Linked DNA regions of Geotalea uraniireducens. Each later gene encodes a partner of the first gene's protein in a complex. Links are inferred from orthologs where the notes say so. Each region holds a gene or a part of one and is shown on either strand. Other genes may lie near its edges. The genes, in order: accB and accD.

Region 1 (10,582 bases):
GTATTCTCGGTACCGGCCCGCCGGCTCCGTTCCTGATGCCCACCGACCAGAAACGGCCGGAACGGCACCCCTTTACGGAGATAGAGGACCCCGATCCCTTTCGGCGCATGGAGTTTATGGCCGGAGAGCGACAGCATGTCCACGGTCGACGTCGCCATGTCGAGGGGGATTTTCCCCACCGCCTGGACGGCGTCGGTGTGGAAGAACGCCCCTTTTCCCTTCTCCTTGACGATCTTGCCAATCTCTTCGATAGGAAAGACCACCCCGGTCTCGTTGTTGGCATACATCACCGAAACGATGGCGGTATCCTGGTCGATCGCGCCCCGCAGTTCATCCAGATCGAGGCGGCCTTCGCCATCGACGTTCAATTCGGTCACCCGGTAACCGCGTTTGCCGAGATTGCGGCAGAGTGTGAGGACTGCCGGATGCTCGACCCGGGTAGTAATAATGTGCCGCCGCTCCGGGTAGACTTCGAGAGCCGAGCGAATCGCGGCATTGTCGCTCTCGGTGCCGCAGGCGGTAAAGACGATCTCCTCCGGCGAGGCGCCGAGCAGCTGTGCCACCCGATTGCGCGCTTCATCAACCTTTTTCTGCACCTGGCCGCCGAAAAAATGCATCGAACTCGGATTGCCGTACAACTCGCAGAAGTAAGGGCGCATCTCCTCGAAAACCGCTTCGTCCACCTTGGTGGTGGCGTTATTGTCGGCGTAGATCTCTTTCATCCCTCCACCTCCACGACGACAATGTCATCGGCAACCAGTTCCCGCAATTTGGCCTCGACAAACTTGGCGGTGTTTCCCGAAGCGGAGCAGCCGGCACATGCCTTGCGAAAGGCAATCTGCACCTCGCTTCCGGAAATATCCACCAACTCCAGGTCGCCGCCGTCGGCCCACAGCAGCGGCCGGATCTCCTTCTCCAGGGTCTCCTGAATCAGCTGCATTTTGCGCAGATTGGTCAGCTTCTCAGGCTTTTTCGGTGTTTCCTTCGCCTCGGTCCCGAGCACTTCGGCAATCAGCTCCTTGATCCGCGGCAGACAGCCGCCGCAGGCACCGCCGGCCTTGGTGAAATGGGTCACCTGCTCGGCAGTGGTCAGCTTGTTGGCGGCAATGACCTTTTTCAGGAAGACATCGGTCAGGCCGAAGCATTTGCAGACAACATCCCCTTCCAGTTCCTCATGGTCGTGGTTATGGGTCGGTACCGGCCCGCCACGGTACTTGGCAATGGCGACCTCTAGCGCCTCCTGCCCCATGACCGAGCAGTGCATCTTCTCCTCCGGCAGACCGCCGAGGTAATCGGCAATCTCCTGGTTGGAAACCGCCAAGGCCTCGTCCAGGGTCCTGCCCTTGATGATATCGGTCAGCGCCGATGAAGAAGCAATGGCACTAGCACAGCCGAAGGTTTGGAACTTGGCGTCGATGATTCGATTCTTGTCCTCATCCAGTTTGATATACAGTTTAAGGGCATCGCCACAGGCCAGACTCCCTACCTCGCCAACTGCATCCGCATCCTTTATCTCCCCAACGTTATGCGGATTCAGGAAATGATCCCGAACCTTATCCGTGTAATCCCACATGGAACCCTCCTTATCGTTAATGCTCTACCGGTTTAATACTATAGCAAATTTGTCAGGTATTCAACAACGAGTTCTTGCCGGCAATAAAAAAAGAATGGCGCGGGCCGCTGAACGCGACCGAAGCGCCAATGCTTTCGGGACAGAGAAAAGATGAGAACGGGAGCAGCAGGATAACGCTTCACCGGCAGATGCGACCGACGCGACGCACCTGGACTGCGTCTTACGCTGCAAACGTCGAAAAGGTTAATATAACGGCTTGAGTGAGTCAAGCGAAACGGGCCGGCGACGGGGATTTTTCCTGTTGACATTTTTCTTTTGGAATTGCTACATTCAAAAGCAGACGGTTACGGAACAAACAATAGATTTAGGAGGAAAAAGGATGCAGTGTCAAACGGTACTTCCCGGTACCGAGTGTACCTTCTGGGGAAAGCAGGGTTGCATATTCACCGGCGGATCATGCCAGGTTGTGGTAGAGAACTGTGAAGGGTGTGAGCGAATCGTTGACGGGACCATCGGCAAGGTCTGCAGCGCGTATCCGGCACCCGACAAGAAATGGACGGGCGGGATCTGCAATTTTGCAACGCACGTGAAAGTGGAGATCAAGGGCGAAGACCTCAAGATCAACCCCCTCAAGGCATCCAAGAAAGCCTCGGGCGGGAAGAAAAAGTAGCCCGCAACAGAAGCAGCAGACACCGAAGGGAGGACAAAGTCCTCCCTTTTTTGTTGTCGATAGCCCATCATCAGGTGTTCGTTCCCGGAGGGAAACCATGGCCTACGACCGACTTACCTGTCCCCGTTGCGGGGAAACCGTCAAAGCTTACCGCAACCCTGTTCCAACCGTCGACATCATCATTGAAACGGCTGGCGGGATCGTCCTGATCGAGCGGAAAAACGAACCACTTGGCTGGGCACTGCCGGGAGGGTTTGTCGACTATGGCGAGACGCTGGAAACGGCGGCAATTCGGGAAGCCCGCGAAGAGACCTCCCTGGAAATTCGTAATCTGCGGCTGCTCGGCTGTTATTCCGATCCGGCACGGGATCTTCGCCAGCATACCATCTCAACTGTTTTCATCGCCACTGCCGATGGCCTGCCGCAGGCGGCTGACGACGCAGCGGCTGTCGCCGTGATCCCCCTGGATCAACTGCCGGTCGAACTCTGTTTCGACCACCGGAAAATTCTGGACGATTACCTGCTAACCATCGGCCGTTTCCCGGCCGATCGGCCATGAATCGGCTCCGCACCTTTCACGAAGGAAAGCAGCGACTTCACCCGCCGGCATTGGCGTACTGACGAGAAACCCTTGTACTTCGTCGCAGTTGTTTTCACTCAGGAAATTCAACTGGCCCTCAGTTTCGACCCCCTCGGCAATAACCTTCAGGTTCAGGCTGTTCCCCATAGCAATGATCGCCGTCGTAATAGCGGCATCGGCCGAATTGACCTCAACGTCCCGGACAAATGACTTGTCGATCTTGAGAGTATTGATCGAAAAGCGCTTGAGATGGGCGAGCGAGGAATAGCCGGTACCGAAATCGTCGATTGAGATATGGATGCCGAGGTCTTTCAGCTCATTGAGAACCGAGACGGCAAAATCGGGGTTCTGCATGATGACGCTTTCGGTAATTTCCAGCTCCAGCAGTTCAGCTTCCAACCCCGACTCTTCCAGAATACCGCGGATCATTTCCAGCAGATTGCGCTGCTGGAACTGATATCCAGAAAGGTTTACCGCCACCCGCATTCGCGGCAGCCCCTGTTTCTGCCACTCCTTGTTCTGGATGCAGGCAGCCCGAAGCACCCACTCTCCGATCGGAATGATCAACCCTGTCTCTTCTGCCAGCGGAATGAACTCGGCCGGCGAAACGAGTCCCAGCGTCGGATGTGCCCAGCGGAGCAGCGCTTCCATAGCGGTAATCTGCTTCGAGACAATGTCGACCTTGGGCTGGTAATAAATGCGGAACTCGTGCTGGTCGAGCGCCTTGCGCAGGCTGGTCTCCAGGAGCAGCCGCTTGTCGGCATTGGCATCCATCTGCGGGGTGTAGAACTGGAAGTTGTTTCTCCCCTCCCCTTTCGCGTAGTACATGGCGATATCGGCTTTTTTCACGAGAGTATCGATGTTCTCGCCGTCAGACGGGTAGAGGGCGATTCCAATGCTGGTGGTAATAAACAACTCATAGGTATCGATATTGAACGGAACGGAGAGTGAGTGAAGAATCTTCTGCGCGACCCGTTTAACGTCGTCGATGTTGTCAATATTGACCAGGATCACCGTAAACTCATCGCCACCGATCCGCGCAACGGTATCCACTTCGCGCACGCAACCGGCAATCCGCTGGGCAACTTTCTGCAGCAGCTTGTCGCCCACCGGATGGCCAAGAGTATCATTGATGATTTTGAAGCGATCAAGGTCGAGGAAGAGGATCGCGAGTTGATGACGGTAGCGGTTGGCCAGGGCCTTGGCCTGCTGCAATCGGTCGAGAAAGAGGATGCGATTGGGCAGTTCGGTGAGGATATCGTGATGGGCAAGCCGATAGAGTTGCTCCTCGGCCTGTTTCCGCTCGGTAATATCGCGGCAGATTCCCCAGATCACCTGGGAATTGCCGTCATCAAAGCCACAGGTCAGGTTACCTTCGACGACGACTTCCCGGCCGTTCTTCGCGACCAGCACCGATTCGAGGGGACTGAGGGTATCCCCGGCCAGAACGCGGGCGATCTCAATACTGCACTGTTCTCGGCAATCGGGACGAATGATATCGAAGAAAGAGATGGTACCTGTCTCCTCCAGCGTATAGCCGAGGGTCTTCTGCCATGCATCGTTAACGTAGAGGAACCGGCCTTCCGCGTTGACAGTGAGAATCAGGTCGTTGGCAGTATCGAGAAAATTAACCAGCCGCTCCTCACTCTCCTTGACGGCAGAGGATTCGCGGCGCAGGGCGCCGACGAAATAGGAGCCGATGAACGAAACCGCGGCATTCAACAGGGTTACCCACAGCCAGATGAGCAGCAGATAGAGACCGTCGCGGTGAATGGCAGAATCGACGAACGGCATCCGCACATTGGGAACCAGTTGCAGTTTCTCAGCTGTCAGCAAGGCGCCGTAAAGCAGCCCACCGCAGACACCGACCAGCCAGACGTCACGTTTGTGTTCGCTGAGAAAGGCAGCTTCGATAGTGATGATCAGATAGACGGGCCAGAACCAGCTCGACGCTCCGCCACTCAAGTGGATGAGCACCGTCACCAGCACCAGATCGAGGAGGATCTGGAGCAGATTGACGAGCCGATAGCAGCAGCAGAGTCGACGATGATAGGTGTGAAGCAGAAAGTTGTAACCGATGACCGAGGCCACCGTACCAAACAGGAAGAAGGTCTGTGACCGGGACAAAAAGAGACCGAACCGGCTGAAATAATAAGAACTTCCGGCAAAGAGGCAATATGCGGCGATCAGAGCGAGCAGGAACCAGCGGGTCTTCACCACCAGCGAGATTCGCGCCTGAAGTTCCTCATGCTGTTCATAATCGGCGGTCTTGAGGCCATCCCGGACCTGCCACAACCGCTTGGAAAGGGCATTAAACCAGTTCGAATTCACCATAGGGCCCTGAGTCATAGTAAAAGTTACAGCAAATCACATGCCACACTGCCACCATACAGGCTGATCTCGGGAGCTGTCGCCACCAGGCCAAGTTCCGCGGCAAAACGGTAAAACGATTTCAGGCCATCCAGATGTGCCGCGGTCAGGTCGTAAGAAATCGTCTGCCAGTAATCGACGAGCACATCTTGCTGACACCACGAGCGTTCCGGTGACTCGGCCGCAATCTCGGGATACGAGTCATAGGCGATCCTTTGGGCGCTAATCAGCTCGGCGCTCAATTGACGTACTGCTTCCGGCCGTTCCCGAACCGTTGCCCGCCGAATCAGCCAGAGGGCAAAAACGAACGGCAGACCCGTGAAATGCCGCCATAGCTCGCCGAGGTCATAGACCAGCAGATCGGTGGTGGTCAGGGATTCTTTCAGGGCGTTATCGCCGATCAGGAGGAGAGCCGGAAAGGCTTCCAATGCTGGCTGCAGAGCGAGATCGGTTCTTTCGAAACGGTTGGTAAAGCCATGGAATTTGCCGAGGATAATCTTCAGCAGGTTAACCGAAGTGTCAGATTCGGTGGTCATGCCGATGGTCGCGCCGCTGAGTTCCGTTAGCGGTACCCTCGAGAAGAGCAGCACACTCTTCACCGCACCGATGGCGCTGATCGACAGCTCCGGCAGAATGAGGTAGCGGTCGGGGTACTTCGCATATTCAATCGACGATGAAGGAGAAACGTCAATGTCTCCGGAAGCAAGCAGTTTGTTGAGGGCTGCGGGTACGCCCCGGACAAAACGATAGCCGGAGCAGGTGAAATGGCGGTGCAATACCGTGAAAATGGGCGTACAATTGGCATACTCGATCTGGCCGATGGTAATAGTCATGGCAACTCCAGAAATCGCGGGGCCAAGGCCGACCGGTCACTTCCCCGGAAATTGAAGGCAAAACAAAGGCGAGACTACCGTCCCGCCTTCTTCTTTCTTAGCCGCCACAGGGCGGAGTCACTCTTCTTCTTCTGTTTCGGTTACGCTTTCGGCGTAATCGTCTGCCGACATCAACGACTTGAGTTCTTCGGGGTCGCGAAGGGCGACGACAGCTATCCAGCCACCGTCGTAAGGATCGTCATTCATGATCTCAGGAGAAGATTCGAGTTCTTCGTTAACTTCGAGAACCTCGCCGCTCAAGGGTGCATACAATTCGGCCAACGCTTTTCGCGCCTCCACCGAGCCGAATGAATCATCCTGCTCCAGTTCGTCACCGACCGATGGCAACTCGACCGCACTGATCAGACCGAGACTTTCCTGAGCGTAGTCGGTAATCCCGACCACCGCTCGTTCCCCCTCGACCCGTACCCAGACATGCTCTTTGCTGTACTTGAGTTCTTCAGGAAAATCCATGGCCTACTCCAAAACGATCCTTTCCAGAAAACCGGTATCGATATCTCCCTCGATGAAATCCTTGTTTGCCATGATCCGCTTGTGAAAAGGAATCGTCGTCTTGATACCGCCGATGATGTACTCGTCGAGAGCGCGAGCCATCCGTTTGATAGCGTCTTCACGGGTTTCGGCATGAACGATCAGCTTGGCGATCAGCGAATCATAGTGGGGAACGACCATATATTGGTCATAGACGAACGAATCGATCCGCACTCCCAGGCCACCGGGGGTGTGATAACCGTCAATCCGCCCCGGTGAAGGGGTGAATTTGACCGGGTCTTCAGCATTGATCCGACATTCGATAGCATGACCCTGAATCTTGATATCGCTCTGTTTGTAGCGGAGCTTCAAACCGGCGGCGGAACGGATCTGCTCGCGCACGATGTCGATGCCGGTCACCATCTCCGTAACCGGGTGCTCCACCTGGACGCGGGTGTTCATCTCCATAAAGTAGAAGTTGCCGGTTTTGTCGACCAGAAACTCGATAGTGCCGACGCTGTTGTACCCCACCGCCTTGGCGGCCCTGACGGCGGCCTCGCCCATCGCCTTGCGCAACGCCGGAGTACTGACCGGCGACGGCGCCTCTTCGATGATCTTCTGGTGACGGCGCTGAATCGAGCAGTCACGTTCGCCGAGATGAATGACATTGCCGTGTTTGTCAGCCATAATCTGAATTTCGACGTGACGGGGACACTCACAATATTTCTCGATGTAGACTTCAGGATTGCCGAATCCGGCCTGCGCTTCCGCCCGGGCCGTAGCAAAGGCGTTGGGCAGGGTTGCCGGCGAATGGACGATTTTCATCCCTCGACCGCCGCCGCCGGCCGTAGCCTTGATGATCACCGGGTAGCCGATCTCCTTGGCTATCCGGATTGCATCATTGACGTCGTTGACCCCCTCCTTGGTACCGGGAAGGATCGGCACGTCTTCTTTGATCACCGCTTGGCGCGCACTGATCTTATCCCCCATGATCCGCATACTCTCCGACGACGGGCCAATGAAGGTAATCCCGCAGTTTTCGCAGATTTCGGCAAAAGCGGCATTTTCCGACAGAAAGCCATAGCCGGGATGGATCGCCTCGGCATCGGTCAGTTCGGCGGCACTGATAATGGCGTTGATATTGAGATAGCTTTGCAGGCTCGGCGCCGGCCCGATACAGACGCTTTCGTCGGCCAGCTTGACGTGGAGGGACTCCTTGTCGGCCAGGGAATAGACTGCCACGGTCTTGATTCCGAGTTCCTTGCAGGCCCGGATAACCCGAAGGGCAATCTCTCCGCGGTTGGCAATGAGAACTTTATGAAACATTGAACTCTCCGTAGTATTGATTGAACGGCATAGATGGGAGCGGATAGCCGCGGCAAAAAAGCCGCGAGCCTCCGGCAACGGGCTCCAGACCGATTAGAGCGGCTCCACCACGAAGAGCGGTTCGCCGAATTCGACCGGCTGGGCGTTTTCCTTGCAAATCTCAACGATCTTACAGCGGAACTCCGCTTCGATCTCATTCATCAGCTTCATCGCCTCGACGATGCACAAGACCTGCCCCTTTTCGACGGTCTGGCCAACCTCGACGTACGGCGCCGCATCGGGAGCCGGCGCCCGATAAAAGGTCCCGACGATCGGCGAAACGATCTCTTTCCCTTTAGCAGGAGGGGCCGGTGCCGGAGCCTCGGCAGCCGGGGCCGCCGGCGCGACCTGCGGCATGATCTGGGGAGGGATGGCAAGGGTCGGCGCAGGTTGATAATTAACCACCGCCGCCGCATTGCCCCGCTTGATACGGACCTTCTCCTCGGCCGCCTCAAGTTCGAATTCGGTGATATCCGTTTCGGTTACCATCTTTATCAACGATTTAAGATCCTTAATATCCATACATTTCTCCTTTAGTGGTCGTTCCGAGACATCGCCCCGGCAAAATGGGCCGCGCCCATATTACACTATTAACAGGTCCTTGGGAACCTTCGTCAGCAAACGATAACCGTCGGCTGTCACTACCACAGTATCCTCAATCCTCACACCACCCCAGCCGGGGATATAGATCCCGGGTTCAATGGTGAAGACCATCCCCTGTTCGGCAATGCCCTCGCTGCGCGGAGAAACAACTGGCTTTTCGTGGACCTCCAGGCCGACGCCATGGCCGAGCCCGTGACCGAAATAGTCGCCATATCCCCGTTCAGCAATAGTATCCCGAGCGAGTTGGTCAAGCAGCCGCAGTTCGACTCCCGGCCGCACCGCCGCCAGAGCCCGATCATGAGCTTCCTTGACCAGTGCATATATCTCACGCTGCCGATTGTCGGGCTCGCCAACTGCCACCGTTACTGTTTCATCCGAATGGTAACCGTTGAAAACCGTGCCGTAATCGATGGTCACCAGTTCCCCGGTCGCCACGATTTTCCCGCTCGCCCGACCGTGAGGAAGCGCCCCCCGTTCACCTGATGCTACAATAAAATCGAAGGACTTTTCGTCCCCGCCGGCCCGGCGCATGGCAAATTCGAGTTCCCGCGCAAAATCGCACTCGCTGACTCCCGGCGCCAGATATGTCAGGGAGGCGAGCAGGGCCTCGGAAGCAATCCGGGCGGCATCGGCGAGCAGATCGAGTTCAGCAGCCGACTTGACAACCCTGAGCAGCGACAATTCTTCCCCGATCGGCACAAAATCGATGCCCGGCAGCTTGCCAACCAGGGAATGCAGTGTTGCCACGGTCAAGTGCTCTGATTCGAAACCGACCCGCCGGAAGCCCCGTTCGCTTAGCAATTCGACCACGCCATCGAGTTTCACTCGATATTGCCGCGTCTGGCAAGCGCCTACCTCCAGGGCTGCCTGGGTCGTGTAGCGGGAATCAGTAAGGAAGCAGCACTGGTCCGCGTCGACTACGACGACGCCATCACTGCCGGTAAATCCCGAGAGGTATCGGACATTACTCATGTTAAAAAACACGATGGCGTCGACATCGTGTTTTTTCGCAAAATCACGGGCTTTAGTGAGATTGGTTTGTAGCATACCTCAGTCCTTCGTGACAATCCCTTTTTTAATATGGGTAAAAAGCGCCCGCAACCCCAACAGGTAGCTGTCAGGGCCAAACCCGGCAATCTGGCCGACGGCAACCGGCGCGATAAAACTATGGTGACGGAACTCCTCCCGGCAATGGATATTCGAGAGGTGCACCTCGACGGCCGGCAGCCCGACGGCAGCGATTGCGTCGCGGAGGGCCACGCTGGTATGGGTATAGGCGGCAGGATTGATCAGGATCCCGTCGCAGCAGCCGAGAGCACCGTGAATCGCTTCAACCAATGCCCCTTCGCCGTTGGCCTGTACAAAGGTAACGTCACAGCCGAGCTCCTGTGCAAGGACACTGATCGCGGCATTGATTTCATCCAGAGTCGCGACGCCGTAGATCCCCGGTTCCCGTTTGCCAAGCATGTTCAGATTTGGCCCGTGAACGACCAGAATTTTCATGAAATCGCCACTCCTTGTCCCCAGGGTTGAGCCGCGAATTACGCTAAAAGCTCGCCGATCGCCGGCGCTTCGCGCATCAACAGGTAACGACCCTTACCGAAGTTGCCGTCCGCAGCCAAGGCAAGAATCAGGAATAGATCGTCATTGATTGCCCGGATGATTACCCGTGACATTGCGGTGTTGACTGACAGCTCCTGCAGTTCACCGGTCTTGAGGACCTCGACGGCACTACCGACTTCTTTCATGATTGTGGCGTACTCGACGGCCATGAGCCGCAGATCAAGGGTGCCACTATCGGTCAGATACTCATCAATAGGGATGCCATCGTACCCCATAACGGTCGCGCCAAGCCCCCCCTCGACCGTCTCCACGATCGCCTTTAATGTTTCTCTGAGCGACATTGCCGAATCCTCCCGATAGTGTCAAGCCATCCGTCAAGCACGGCAACGACGTCCCCCGGCGGATTTCCCAAGGGAGACGGAGCTGCCGGTGCCGTATCATCAACAATGAGATCGGGCACCGCGGCTGAAGCCGTTGCGCATTCCCCGGCAAAC
Region 2 (10,849 bases), 160 kb from region 1 along the record:
CATCACCCCGAGCACCATGAACAGCCGGCTGCGGGACAGCCCGCCGAGCGAGGCGGCCAGGGCAGCGGCACCGGCGGGGTTGTGGGCGCCATCGAGCAGGATGCGGGGCGGCCCGGGAAACAGTTCCATCCGTCCTGGCCAGCGGGCCGCCGCCAGCCCGTCGCCGAATGCCGTCTCCGGCAGGGGAAAACCGCAGTGGCCGAGCGATTCCGCCGCCGCCAGCGCAGTGGCGGCATTGTCCGCCTGGTAGCGACCGCCGATCCCCGGCCGCAAACCGGACAACGTCCGCGCCAGCCCATGATAAGCGAGAGTACCGTCCTCGTGCCAGGCGGCGGAAAAATCGTTGTCGAGTCGCACCAGGGAATTCCCTCCGCGCCGGCACTGTTCGGCAAGGACCGCGCTGACCGCTTCCGGCTGGCGCGACAGCACCACCGGCGTTCCCGGCTTGATGATCGCCCCTTTTTCCCGGGCAATCGCGGGCAGGCTGGCGCCGAGCCACTCGCAATGATCGAGGGCGATGGGCGTGATCACCGTCATGAGGCCGTTCGCCGCGCTGGTGGCATCGTGACCGCCCCCCATGCCGGCTTCGACGACGGCCACCGCCACCCCGGCTTCGGCAAACCAGAGCAGCGCCAGAGCGGTAACCACTTCGAAAAAGGTGGTGCCCGGTGGGGCAGCGGCGAGTACTCGCTCGGCCAACCGACCGGCCCGCTCTTCAGCGATCTCGGTACCGTCGAGACGGAACCGTTCGGTAAAACTGATCAGATGGGGCGAGGTAAACAGCCCGGTACGATAACCGCCCGCAGTCAGCAGGGAGGCGAGAAAAGCCGCCGTCGACCCTTTGCCGTTGGTCCCGACCACGTGAATGACCGCAAACGATTCCTGGGGATTGCCGAGTTGTTGTAACAGTGCAGAGATCCGTGCCAGACCCGGCCTGATGCCGAAACGCCTCAGGCCGTATATGTGTGCCAGAATCTCTTCATAGGTCATGACAGGCGGGAATTATAGGGGAAGAAGGGGGGAAAGTCCACCGATTTGAGGGAGGGGGCGGCAACCGGCGCCGCCCCGCTATCGCCGTTATTGGGGACGATAGAGCATTCCCAGCACCCGGGCCAGGGTGGCGCGCATATCCTTCCGTTCGACGATCAGGTCGACCATGCCGTGATCGAGGAGGTATTCGGCACGCTGGAACCCCTCGGGAAGTTTCTGGCGGATCGTCTGCTCGATGACCCGGGGGCCGGCGAAGCCAATCAGCGCCTTCGGCTCGGCGATATTAATGTCGCCGAGCATGGCGAAACTGGCGGTAACGCCGCCGGTCGTCGGGTCGGTCAACACCGAAATAAAGGGAAGCCCCTGCTCCCTCAGCTTGGCCAGCGCCGCCGAGGTCTTGGCCATCTGCATCAGCGACAGGATGCTCTCCTGCATCCGGGCGCCGCCGGAAGCGGAAACGACAATTACCGGGGTGTGGGCGGCAACGCCCCGCTCGATCGCCCGGGTGATCTTCTCGCCAACCACGCTCCCCATGCTCCCCCCCATGAAGGAGAAGTCGAAGACCGCCAGTTGTACCGGGATGGCCTCAATAGCCCCGGCGCCACAGATGACCGCATCCTTTGCCCCCCCTTTGGCGAGGGCGGCCTGGATCCGCTCCTGATAACTCTTGGAATCCTTGAACTCAAGGACATCCACCGAAACCATCGTAGCGTCGTATTCCACAAAGCTCCCCGCATCGAGCAGCAAGTCGATCCGCTGCCGGGCCGAGATCCGGTAATGGTGGTTGCACTTGGGACAGACATTGAGATTGCGCTCCAAATCTTTCGTGACGAGCGCTTCCTTGCAGCTCAGGCATTTGGTCCAGAGCCCTTCCGGTACCTTAACCTTTTTGTCTGTCGCCAACGGGGCCTTATCCCTTTTGAACCACGCCATCTGATAGCTCCCTCGGGGCCGCCATCGCCCCGGACTTTTTAGCAAAAATAAAGAAACCTGTTAACAGAAAACCACCGGAAAGTCAATTTGCAATTGCCCGTTTCAGACCGGCGGTGAACTCTCCCACGGCCGACTGAAGGGCCGTATCGCGGTGCTGCTCGAACAGCTTGACAATTGCGCTGCCGACCACTACCCCGTCACCGGCGGCGGCGACTTCCGCCGCCTGTTCGGGAGTGGAGACGCCGAAGCCGACGACCACCGGCACCGCCGTCTGGGCCTTAATGGCCGCCACATTGGCCCCGATCGACCGTTCGACGTCACGCCGCGCCCCGGTAACCCCGGTAACCGAAACGTAATAGATGAAGCCGCGGGCCCGGCGGGTCACCTTCCGGAGGCGGGCAGCATCCGAGGTGGGGGTCAGGAGGAAGATCAGATCGAGACCGTGCCGGTCGGTACAGGACTGCAGCTCGTCTGCTTCCTCGGGCGGCAGGTCGACCACCAGCACGCCGTCGACCCCGGCAGCGGCCGCATCGCTGGTAAAGCGCTCCAGACCGTAGTTGAGCAGCGGATTGTAGTAGCCCATCAGAATAATCGGCACCTGGGTGCGCCGCCGTACCGCTTTTACTGTCGCTAAAATTTTATCGAGTGTTGTGCCGGCCGCCAGCGCCCGCTCCGAGGCGAGCTGGATGGTCGGGCCATCGGCCATCGGATCGGAAAACGGCACCCCCAGTTCGATAATGTCGGCCCCGTTTCGCTCCAGGAGCGGAATCAACTCTTCGGTCGCCGCCAGGTTCGGATCACCGGCGGTAATGAACGTTACCAGGGCCTTGCTTCCCTGGGCCCGACAGCGGGCAAAGGTATCAGAAATCCTGCTCATGAACTCGCTACTCGCTTCCGCCGGTCCCGGTTGATCTGGAACCGGCTAGGGTCTCATTCCTCTTCCGTTTTGAAACTGCTCATCTCGCGCTGCAGGACGTCGAGCTGCCGGGAGAGCCGCGACACCGAATCGTCGAGCATCTTGGCGGCACCGAGGTTGGTCGACGTCGAATCCTGGATGTTTTCCACCGCCCGGATGATCTGCTCGCTCCCCCGGGTCTGTTCGTCGCAGGCCCGCTTGATCTGCAGGATCATGTCGGTGATGTTCTCGGTGGAGCGGGCAATGAAATTACCGACCTTGCTCTGCTCCTTGGTCGAGGTCCGGACCTGGGAGGTAAGCCCTTTCATCCGCTCGGCGGCGGTCATGATCATGTCGCTCCCCTTGCTCTGCTCCCGGGTCGCGCCGGCAATCTGGCCGATCATGTCGGAGACCCGCTCCATGGCATCGCGAATCATGTGGCTCCCCTTCGCCTGCTCCGTAGTCGCCCGGGCGATGCTCTCGACCTGGGCGGTCGCCTGCTGCACCCCGATGACGATCTTGTTGAGCGCTTCGCCGGACTCGTGGGACAGGGTCTCGCCGTCGGCAATGCTCTTCTCTGCCAGATCGATCGCCTCCACCGCCCGGGCCGTTTCATCCTGGACCCCCTTGATCAGCTGGGCGATCTCTCGGGTCGAGCTGGAGGTCCGCTCTGCCAGTTCCTTGATCTCGTCGGCCACCACGGCAAAGCCTTTGCCGTGTTCACCCGCCTGGGCGGCAATAATGGCGGCATTCAGGGCCAGCAGGTTGGTCTGTTCCGCCACCTCGTCGATAACCGAAAGGATGGCGCCGATATCGTTGGCCCGGCCGGAAAGAGTCTCGATCACTTCCGAGGTGATCCGGGAGGAGCGCTTGATTTCGTTGATCCCGGCAATGGTCGCCTCGACCGACGCCTTGCCGAGCTCGGCATCCTTGCGGACCTCTTCCGAAATGCTGGCGGTTTCCAAGGCGTTCTTCTCGACCTGCTTGATCGAACTGTCCATCTCCGCCACCGACGATGCCGTGGTGGTCGAAACTTCCATCAGGCTGACCACGCTGCTGCTGATCTGCTTGATCGACGCCGCCATTTCCATCACCGACGAACTGACCTCTTCCACTGCCTGGGAGAGCGAATCGACGTTCATCGCCACTTCCTCGATGCTGGCGGCCATTTCGAGGATCGAGGAGGAGGTTTCCGACGCCGAGAGGGAGAGGCTGTCGACGCCGTGGGAAACCTCTTTGACGGAGGTATTGATCTCGGTAACCGCCGAGGAGGTCAGGGACACGCCGCCGGCCTGGACTTCCGCGGCCGACATCACCCGGCGCGAAGCTTCGAAGATGTTGGCAGAAATCTGCCCCACTTCGATCAGCGAACGGTTCACCTTGCGGGCCAGTTCGCCGAGCATTTCGAGCATGGTGTTGAAGTCGCTGCTGAGATTGCCCAGCTCGTCGGCGGAATCGATCGCTACCCGGACCGTCAGGTCGCCCTTGGCCCCCAGGTTGGTCGCCCTGATCATCCGGTCCACCCGGCCGATGATGTTGCGGGTGGCGATCCCGCCGAAGAGCATCGCCAGCACGGCAGCACCGATAATGACGACAATGAAAGTAATGCTGACCGAGGCACGGATCTGTCCCGCCTCCTTGCCGACCTCCTGCATCATCACCTTGACGGTTTCCATCAAGTCGTCGATATCACGGGCAACGAAATCGCTGGCCCCCGACAACTCTTCCACCAGCCGCTCTTCCTCAAGGTTCGACGGGGTAGCCTGGCCGCTGACCACCGCCGTCTTGTAAGCGATGATCCGTTGCGCCACCTTCTCGTACTCGCCCCAGGTTTCCATCAACGCCTTGGCATGCTCCGCCATGACGCTGTCCTTTTCGGCCGGCTGGATGCCGAGTGCCTGATCGCCGGTCAACAGTGCCCGGCTGTATCGGCGGAAGATGTCCTGGTTCTTGTAATAGGCGGCAGCATGTTCCTTGACCCCCGCCGCATCGAGATGGGACATCAGGGTTTCAAGGATCGCCACCCGGCTGGTCCGCTCGGCAGCCTGCAGTTGCAGGGCAAGCTTCTGCTGATTGGCTCTGTTTTGCATCATCGTGGTAACACGACTGGTTACCATGCTGATGCTCTTGATACCGATGAAGCCGGTTACCGCGACAATTATCGCCATAATGGCAAACGAGCCGATCAACTTGTAGCCGAGTTTAAAATCATTGAGCATAACAACCTCGGAAGGCATAAATGAGCAACCTGCAATCCGTACTGATATACCAGACAGGTGCCGAACTTATCAAGCGAAAAGAGCCTTTTCACGCCGCTTTCCGCCGGGAAGGCCACCATAGGCCGGGCCTGTTTCACCACCCCGGGGAGAGGCGCCATCCCCCTCCCGGCAACCGGGGCTCAATGCTGCCAGCCGTTTATCAGACCGGCGAGCCCACCCAGCAGGGCGGACGGTCGATAGCGCGCCGGCACGCGAAAATCGCCCTGCGCCCCGACCGGGACCCGGGACGTGCTGAATGGCGTCTCGACCTGCAGGCTGCCGGTCAGGTGATAGGGGATTTTGTCAGGGTCGGGATGCCGTTCCAGGATGGCCAGCAGGTCCCGGTAGCGTACCAGAACCGGCAGGCGGATTTCGGTGGTGACCGCGGCCGGGAATTCCAGCCGCCGCCGCTGCCCCCCGCTGGCCAGCGGCAGGGTCATGACCCGCAGGTCATAAGTGTAGCCATCGAGGGTAAGGCTGAACGAATTGGGATTGGTGACGGCGAGCAGCACATCGAGCTCGACCCCTTCGCTCCCCAGGCCGACAACGGCCAGGTTTTTCACGGCGACCTGCGGCTCGGCAACCAGGAGCGAGCAGGCGGACAAGAGCGCTCCGACCAGCAACAGCATCTTTTTCATCGTTCGACCAATCCTTGCCTCGAAATCCGGATTATCCGGCGACCCACCTTAGCACAAGATCGGCGGCGAGTAAAACCCGACGCCCGGCAAGAACAAAAAAGAGGCGGACCTTGGGAAAAAGTCCGCCTCTCCGGTAGGGGAAGGTGTCATGCGACACCAAAACGTTACGACGCCTGCTCCAGGATGATCCGGGGCTCCTCAGCCTGAACGGGAGCAGGGGCACCCAATTCCCTGAGAATCTCACGCCGGTAGCGGCGCCGCTTGATCTCGTAGGCATCGGCCTCGGGGCCGACGCCGCAATAGAGCTTCTTTGCTCTCACCAGGTTGCCGTTCGCCATGTCGAGCTTGCTGTACAGCTCCCGCACGGCCGCTTCGGCGCACTTGGCATCGTTGCGCATCTCTTCTGGCCGATAACCGTGGCTCTCCGCCCGGGAGGGCATCAACTGCCAGACGCCGATGGCCCCCTTCGGGGAGACGGCGGCGGAGCTGAAGCCGACGGAACCGGTTTCCGCCAGGGCAATTTCCGCCAGGTCAAGGGGCATCAGCCTCGTCCCGAGGGTTTTCTGGTAACAGAGGTAAGCAAGACGGTGAGCCCGTTCAGAGTCGGTCCGGCGGGCAAATACCGCCGCAATGGCCCGAGCCTGCCGTTGCCGCTCGTCCAGTTCAACTCCTTGCTCCATGAGGCGGAGGACTTCCGGGTCGGGGGCAACTGCCGTCTGTGCTGTCGGTTCCGCCTCCTTGCGCAGTCCTGCCGGACTGCAGGAAACTCCGATGAGCATCATGCCTGCCAATAGATAAGTCAATTTTTTCATAAGATTTTTGGGTCGGGTTACGCAGCTTTGCCGGCCGGTCCGCGATGGGGATTGACGATGCGGAGCCTGTTCCGGCTGAAACCTCCTTTCGTGAAATCTCGGGTCCTTGACGAACCCGGGAGCGGAACGGCCTCCTGCCGCTCCGGCAAATATTAACAGCACCGTCGTCTTTAATGAGCCCCTTCTCTTCAAAAACGGCAAAAGGACCCGATGGGGCCCTTTTGCCTGATCCTGTTCTATTAAACAGGTAGTTGAGTTTATACAGTAAAACGTTGAGAAATGTCAAGCAATTATTTAAGTTTCACCTCTACTTTCAACTACTTACACAAGAAAAACCAACTGTCAGCCGCATACCGGTACGAGCCCCCCGCCGCTTACAAACTGACCCCCATCAGTTCGGCCACCGTATGGATATCCTTGTCGCCGCGGCCAGACAGGCAGGCAACGAGCGTCGTCTCTTTGCCGAGAGTGGGGGCCATTTTCAACACCTGGGCGATGGCATGGGAGGATTCGAGAGCCGGCATAATCCCCTCTTCACGGGTCAGGACCGTGAACGCTGCCAGGGCTTCCTCGTCGGTCACCGAGACATATTCGGCCCGGCCGCTTTCCTTGAGCCAGGCATGCTCGGGGCCGACCCCGGGATAGTCGAGGCCGGCGGAGATCGAATGGGCATTGGCAATCTGCCCGGCCTCATCCTGGAGGAGAAAGGTCTTGTTGCCGTGGAGCACCCCGACCCGGCCGGCGCAGAGCGGCGCCGCATGTTCGCCGGTGGCGATCCCCCGCCCCGCCGCCTCGACCCCCACCATCCGCACCGAGCGGTCGTTGAGGAACGGGTAAAAGAGCCCGAGGGCGTTACTGCCGCCGCCAACAGCCGCCACCAGGCAATCGGGCAGCCGCCCTTCGGCCTTCAGGTGCTGGGCGCGGGCCTCGCGGCCGATCACCGACTGGAAGTCGCGCACCATCATCGGATAGGGGTGCGGGCCAGCCACCGTGCCGATGACGTAAAAGGTATTGTCCACATAGGTGACCCAGTTGCGCAACGCTTCGTTCATCGCGTCCTTGAGGGTGGCAGTGCCTGCGGTGACCGGGGTTACCGTCGCGCCGAGCAGCTTCATCCGGAAGACGTTGAGCGACTGGCGGTGGATGTCCTCCTCACCCATGAAGACCTCGCACTCCATGCCGAGGAGCGCCGCAATGGTCGCGGTGGCGACGCCGTGCTGGCCAGCGCCGGTTTCGGCAATGACCCGTTTCTTCCCCATCCGTTTGGCGAGCAGCCCCTGGCCGATAGTATTGTTGACCTTGTGGGCGCCGGTATGGTTCAGGTCTTCACGCTTGAGATAGATTTTCGCCCCGCCGAGCTTTTCCGTCAGTTTCGCGGCGAAGTAGAGCGGATTGGGCCGCCCCACGTACTGACGGAGATAGTAGGTGAATTCTTCCTTGAATTCCCGGTCGTGCCGGTAATGGGCATAGGCTTTCTCCAGTTCCAGCAGCGCCGGCATGAGGGTTTCCGGCACGTAGCGGCCGCCGAACTGGCCGAAGTGGCCTTGTCTGTCGGGTAACTTCATAGGTCCTCCGTTTCTGATTGGTACGATAGCGGGCCGCGGCAACGCCGGGGATTCCCCTGCGCCGGGACCGCCATTGGCGGTTGTAGCAGAGAAAAGCCGGCAAAACAAGGGGGTTTTCGTCGCGCCGGCGCGTGCGCAGAATCGAGAAAAGGGGATGGAATCACTTCCGTCCCCTTTTGCTCACCTCGTCCCGAGTTACGGGTATCGACGCTTCAAAGCCCCTTCGCCCGGCGGATGAACTCCCGCACCTTGGCCGGGTCTTTTTTCCCCGGCCCGCTCTCGACGCCGCTGGAGACATCGACGGCGTAGGGGATAACCGTCTTCACCGCCTCGCGGACATTGTCCGGCGTCAGCCCGCCGGCAAGGATGATCGGCCCGTACGCCTTGGCGACCTTGGCGGCCTCCCAATTGAAGGTCAGGCCGGTGCCGCCGTATGCCTTGGGCGAATAGGCATCGAGAAGAAAGGCGGCGGCCCGGTAATGGCGGATCGGGTCGAGGCTGGAGATATCCTTGACCCGGAACGCCTTGATCACCCGCCGGGCAACCTTGTCGCAAAAAGCAGGGGGTTCGTCGCCATGGAGCTGCACCAGGTCGAGCCGGCAGAAGTCGGCCGTCCGGTTGACGAAGTCGGTGGGACGGTTGACGAACAGGCCGACGGTCTGGACGAAGGGGGGGAGCTGGCCGATGATTCCCGCCGCCCCCTCCGGATCGATACAGCGGGGGGACTCCGGATGGAATACAAAACCGAGGGCATCGGCCCCGGCGTCAATCGCTACCCGGGCATCCTCGATGGTGGTAATGCCGCAGATTTTGACCCGAACCATGGTTCCCCCCGGCGGGACGGCGTGTTACCCGTCCCCAGCCCGTTCCTACACGTTCACCTGCGGCAACCGCTCCAGCGAAGCCCGGATCAGCGCCTCGGGATATTCGTAATCCTCGAGCCCCCCCGACAGGTAGGCGTCATAGGCTCCCATATCGAGCTGACCATGGCCGGAAAGGCCGAAGAGGATGGTCTTCTCCTTTCCCTCCTCCTTGGCCAGCACCGCCTCGTCGATGGCCGCCCGCACCGCGTGGGACGACTCGGGCGCCGGAACGATCCCCTCGCTCCGGGCGAAGAGCAGCGCCCCCTCGAAGCAGGCGGTCTGTTTGTAAGCCTTCGCCTCGATGGCGCCGGCATGGTACAGTTGGGAAACGAGCGGCGACTCGCCATGGTAACGGAGCCCGCCGGCGTGGATTCCCGGCGGCACGAAGTCGTGACCGAGGGTATACATCATGGCGATCGGCGCCATCTGGGCGGTGTCGCCGTAATCGAAGGCGTAGACTCCCTTAGTCAGGGTCGGGCAGGAAGCGGGTTCCACCGCCAGACAGCGGACCTGCTTGCCGGTCGCCCGGTCGGCAATGAAGGGGAACGCCAGGCCGGCGAAGTTGGAACCGCCGCCGCAGCAGGCAATGACCACGTCCGGATAGGTGCCGGCGATCGCCATTTGTTCCTTCGCCTCCAGGCCGATGACCGTCTGGTGGAGACAGACATGGTTGAGGACGCTCCCCAGGGCGTAGTTGGTATCCGGATGGCTGGCGGCATCCTCCACCGCCTCGGAGATGGCGATGCCGAGGCTCCCCGGGCTCTCCGGATCGTGGGCGAGGATCGTCCGGCCGGCGTTGGTGAACTCCGACGGCGACGGGATCACCTCCGCCCCCCAGAGCTGCATCATGCTCCGCCGGTACGGTTTCTGGGTACAGGAAACCTTGACCATGTAGACCGTGCACTCCAGGCCGAACAGCGAGCAGGCCAGTGCCAGCGAACTCCCCCACTGCCCGGCACCGGTCTCGGTGGCCAGCCGGCGGATCCCCGCCTGTTTGTTGTACCAGGCCTGGGGGATGGCCGAGTTCGGCTTGTGGGAGCCGGCGGGGGAAACACCTTCGTACTTGTAGTAAATCTTCGCCGGCGTGCCGAGGGCCTGCTCCAGCCGGTACGCCCGGAACAACGGCGACGGCCGCCAGGAGCGGTAAATGTCGCGGACCTCGTCGGGAATCGGAATCCACCGCTGGGTCGATACCTCCTGTTCGATCAGCGCCATCGGGAAGATCGGCAAGAGATCGTCGGGAGTCACCGGCTGCAGGGTCCGGGGATTGATGACCGGCGCCAATGGGCCCGGCAGATCGGGGATGATGTTGTACCAGGCCTTCGGGATATGGCTCTCGTCGAGCAGGATTTTGGTCTGCACGGTCGGACTCCTTTCGGGATGAATTCAACACTGCCCGGCAGGCCGGGTCAGCCTAGCAATTCCTGCAACTTGGCGCCGATATCACCCTCGCGCATCAGCGACTCGCCGATCAAAAAGCCGCGCGCCCCGGCCCGTTGCAGACGGAGAATGTCGGCCCGGCCGGTCAGGCCGCTCTCGGCCACCACGAAGCGGTCGGCGGGGATCTGCGGCAGGAGCCGCTCGGTAACCGCCAGATCGGTGACGAAGGTCCGCAGGTCGCGGTTGTTGATCCCGAGCAGCCGGCAGTCGGTTTGCAGCGCCGTCGCCAGTTCCCGTTCGTCATGGACCTCCAGGAGCACGTCGAGGGAGAGTTCCCGCGCCAGACCGGCCAGTTCTTCGATCTGGGGGAGTTCCAGCATGGCGGCGATCAGCAGGATCGCGTCGGCGCCCGCCGCCCGGGCTTCGTAAACCTGGTAGGGATCGAAGAGGAAATCCTTGCGCAGGAGCGGTAGCCGCACCTGTTCGCGGATCAGCGCCAGGTAGCGCAGGTGGCC

The links.
Region 2: the proteins of accB (region 1) and accD are in contact, whole or in part, in a solved structure (PDB 8UXZ), measured with the Escherichia coli proteins. The link is inferred for Geotalea uraniireducens from one-to-one orthologs.

The regions. Positions count from the first base shown.
Region 1 is NZ_AP027151.1:2,805,821-2,816,402, forward strand. What follows is about bases 6,711-9,436. They hold accB (acetyl-CoA carboxylase biotin carboxyl carrier protein), read right to left. Parts: upstream 8,445-9,436; coding sequence 7,977-8,444; downstream 6,711-7,976. Other genes in these bases: accC (acetyl-CoA carboxylase biotin carboxylase subunit), read right to left, coding at 6,711-7,883; QMN23_RS13205 (M24 family metallopeptidase), read right to left, coding at 8,505-9,436. Also shown: cysteine desulfurase NifS, read right to left, coding at 1-722; Fe-S cluster assembly protein NifU, read right to left, coding at 719-1,573; QMN23_RS13170 (PxxKW family cysteine-rich protein), read left to right, coding at 1,953-2,243; QMN23_RS13175 (NUDIX hydrolase), read left to right, coding at 2,341-2,802; QMN23_RS13180 (putative bifunctional diguanylate cyclase/phosphodiesterase), read right to left, coding at 2,767-5,157; QMN23_RS13185 (menaquinone biosynthetic enzyme MqnA/MqnD family protein), read right to left, coding at 5,181-6,026; glycine cleavage system protein GcvH, read right to left, coding at 6,144-6,539; more of accC, read right to left, coding at 6,543-6,710; more of QMN23_RS13205, read right to left, coding at 9,437-9,572; aroQ (type II 3-dehydroquinate dehydratase), read right to left, coding at 9,576-10,028; QMN23_RS13215 (roadblock/LC7 domain-containing protein), read right to left, coding at 10,067-10,429; QMN23_RS13220 (tetratricopeptide repeat protein), read right to left, coding at 10,408-10,582. UniProt on the Escherichia coli protein: This protein is a component of the acetyl coenzyme A carboxylase complex; first, biotin carboxylase catalyzes the carboxylation of the carrier protein and then the transcarboxylase transfers the carboxyl group to form malonyl-CoA.
Region 2 is NZ_AP027151.1:2,976,652-2,987,500, forward strand. The notes cover bases 1-2,993. They hold accD (acetyl-CoA carboxylase, carboxyltransferase subunit beta), read right to left. Parts: upstream 1,924-2,993; coding sequence 1,078-1,923; downstream 1-1,077. Other genes in these bases: QMN23_RS13865 (bifunctional folylpolyglutamate synthase/dihydrofolate synthase), read right to left, coding at 1-990; trpA (tryptophan synthase subunit alpha), read right to left, coding at 2,006-2,800; QMN23_RS13880 (methyl-accepting chemotaxis protein), read right to left, coding at 2,854-2,993. Also shown: more of QMN23_RS13880, read right to left, coding at 2,994-5,037; QMN23_RS13885 (LEA type 2 family protein), read right to left, coding at 5,217-5,714; QMN23_RS13890 (transglycosylase SLT domain-containing protein), read right to left, coding at 5,879-6,526; trpB (tryptophan synthase subunit beta), read right to left, coding at 6,901-8,091; QMN23_RS13900 (phosphoribosylanthranilate isomerase), read right to left, coding at 8,304-8,915; QMN23_RS13905 (TrpB-like pyridoxal phosphate-dependent enzyme), read right to left, coding at 8,961-10,316; indole-3-glycerol phosphate synthase TrpC, read right to left, coding at 10,364-10,849.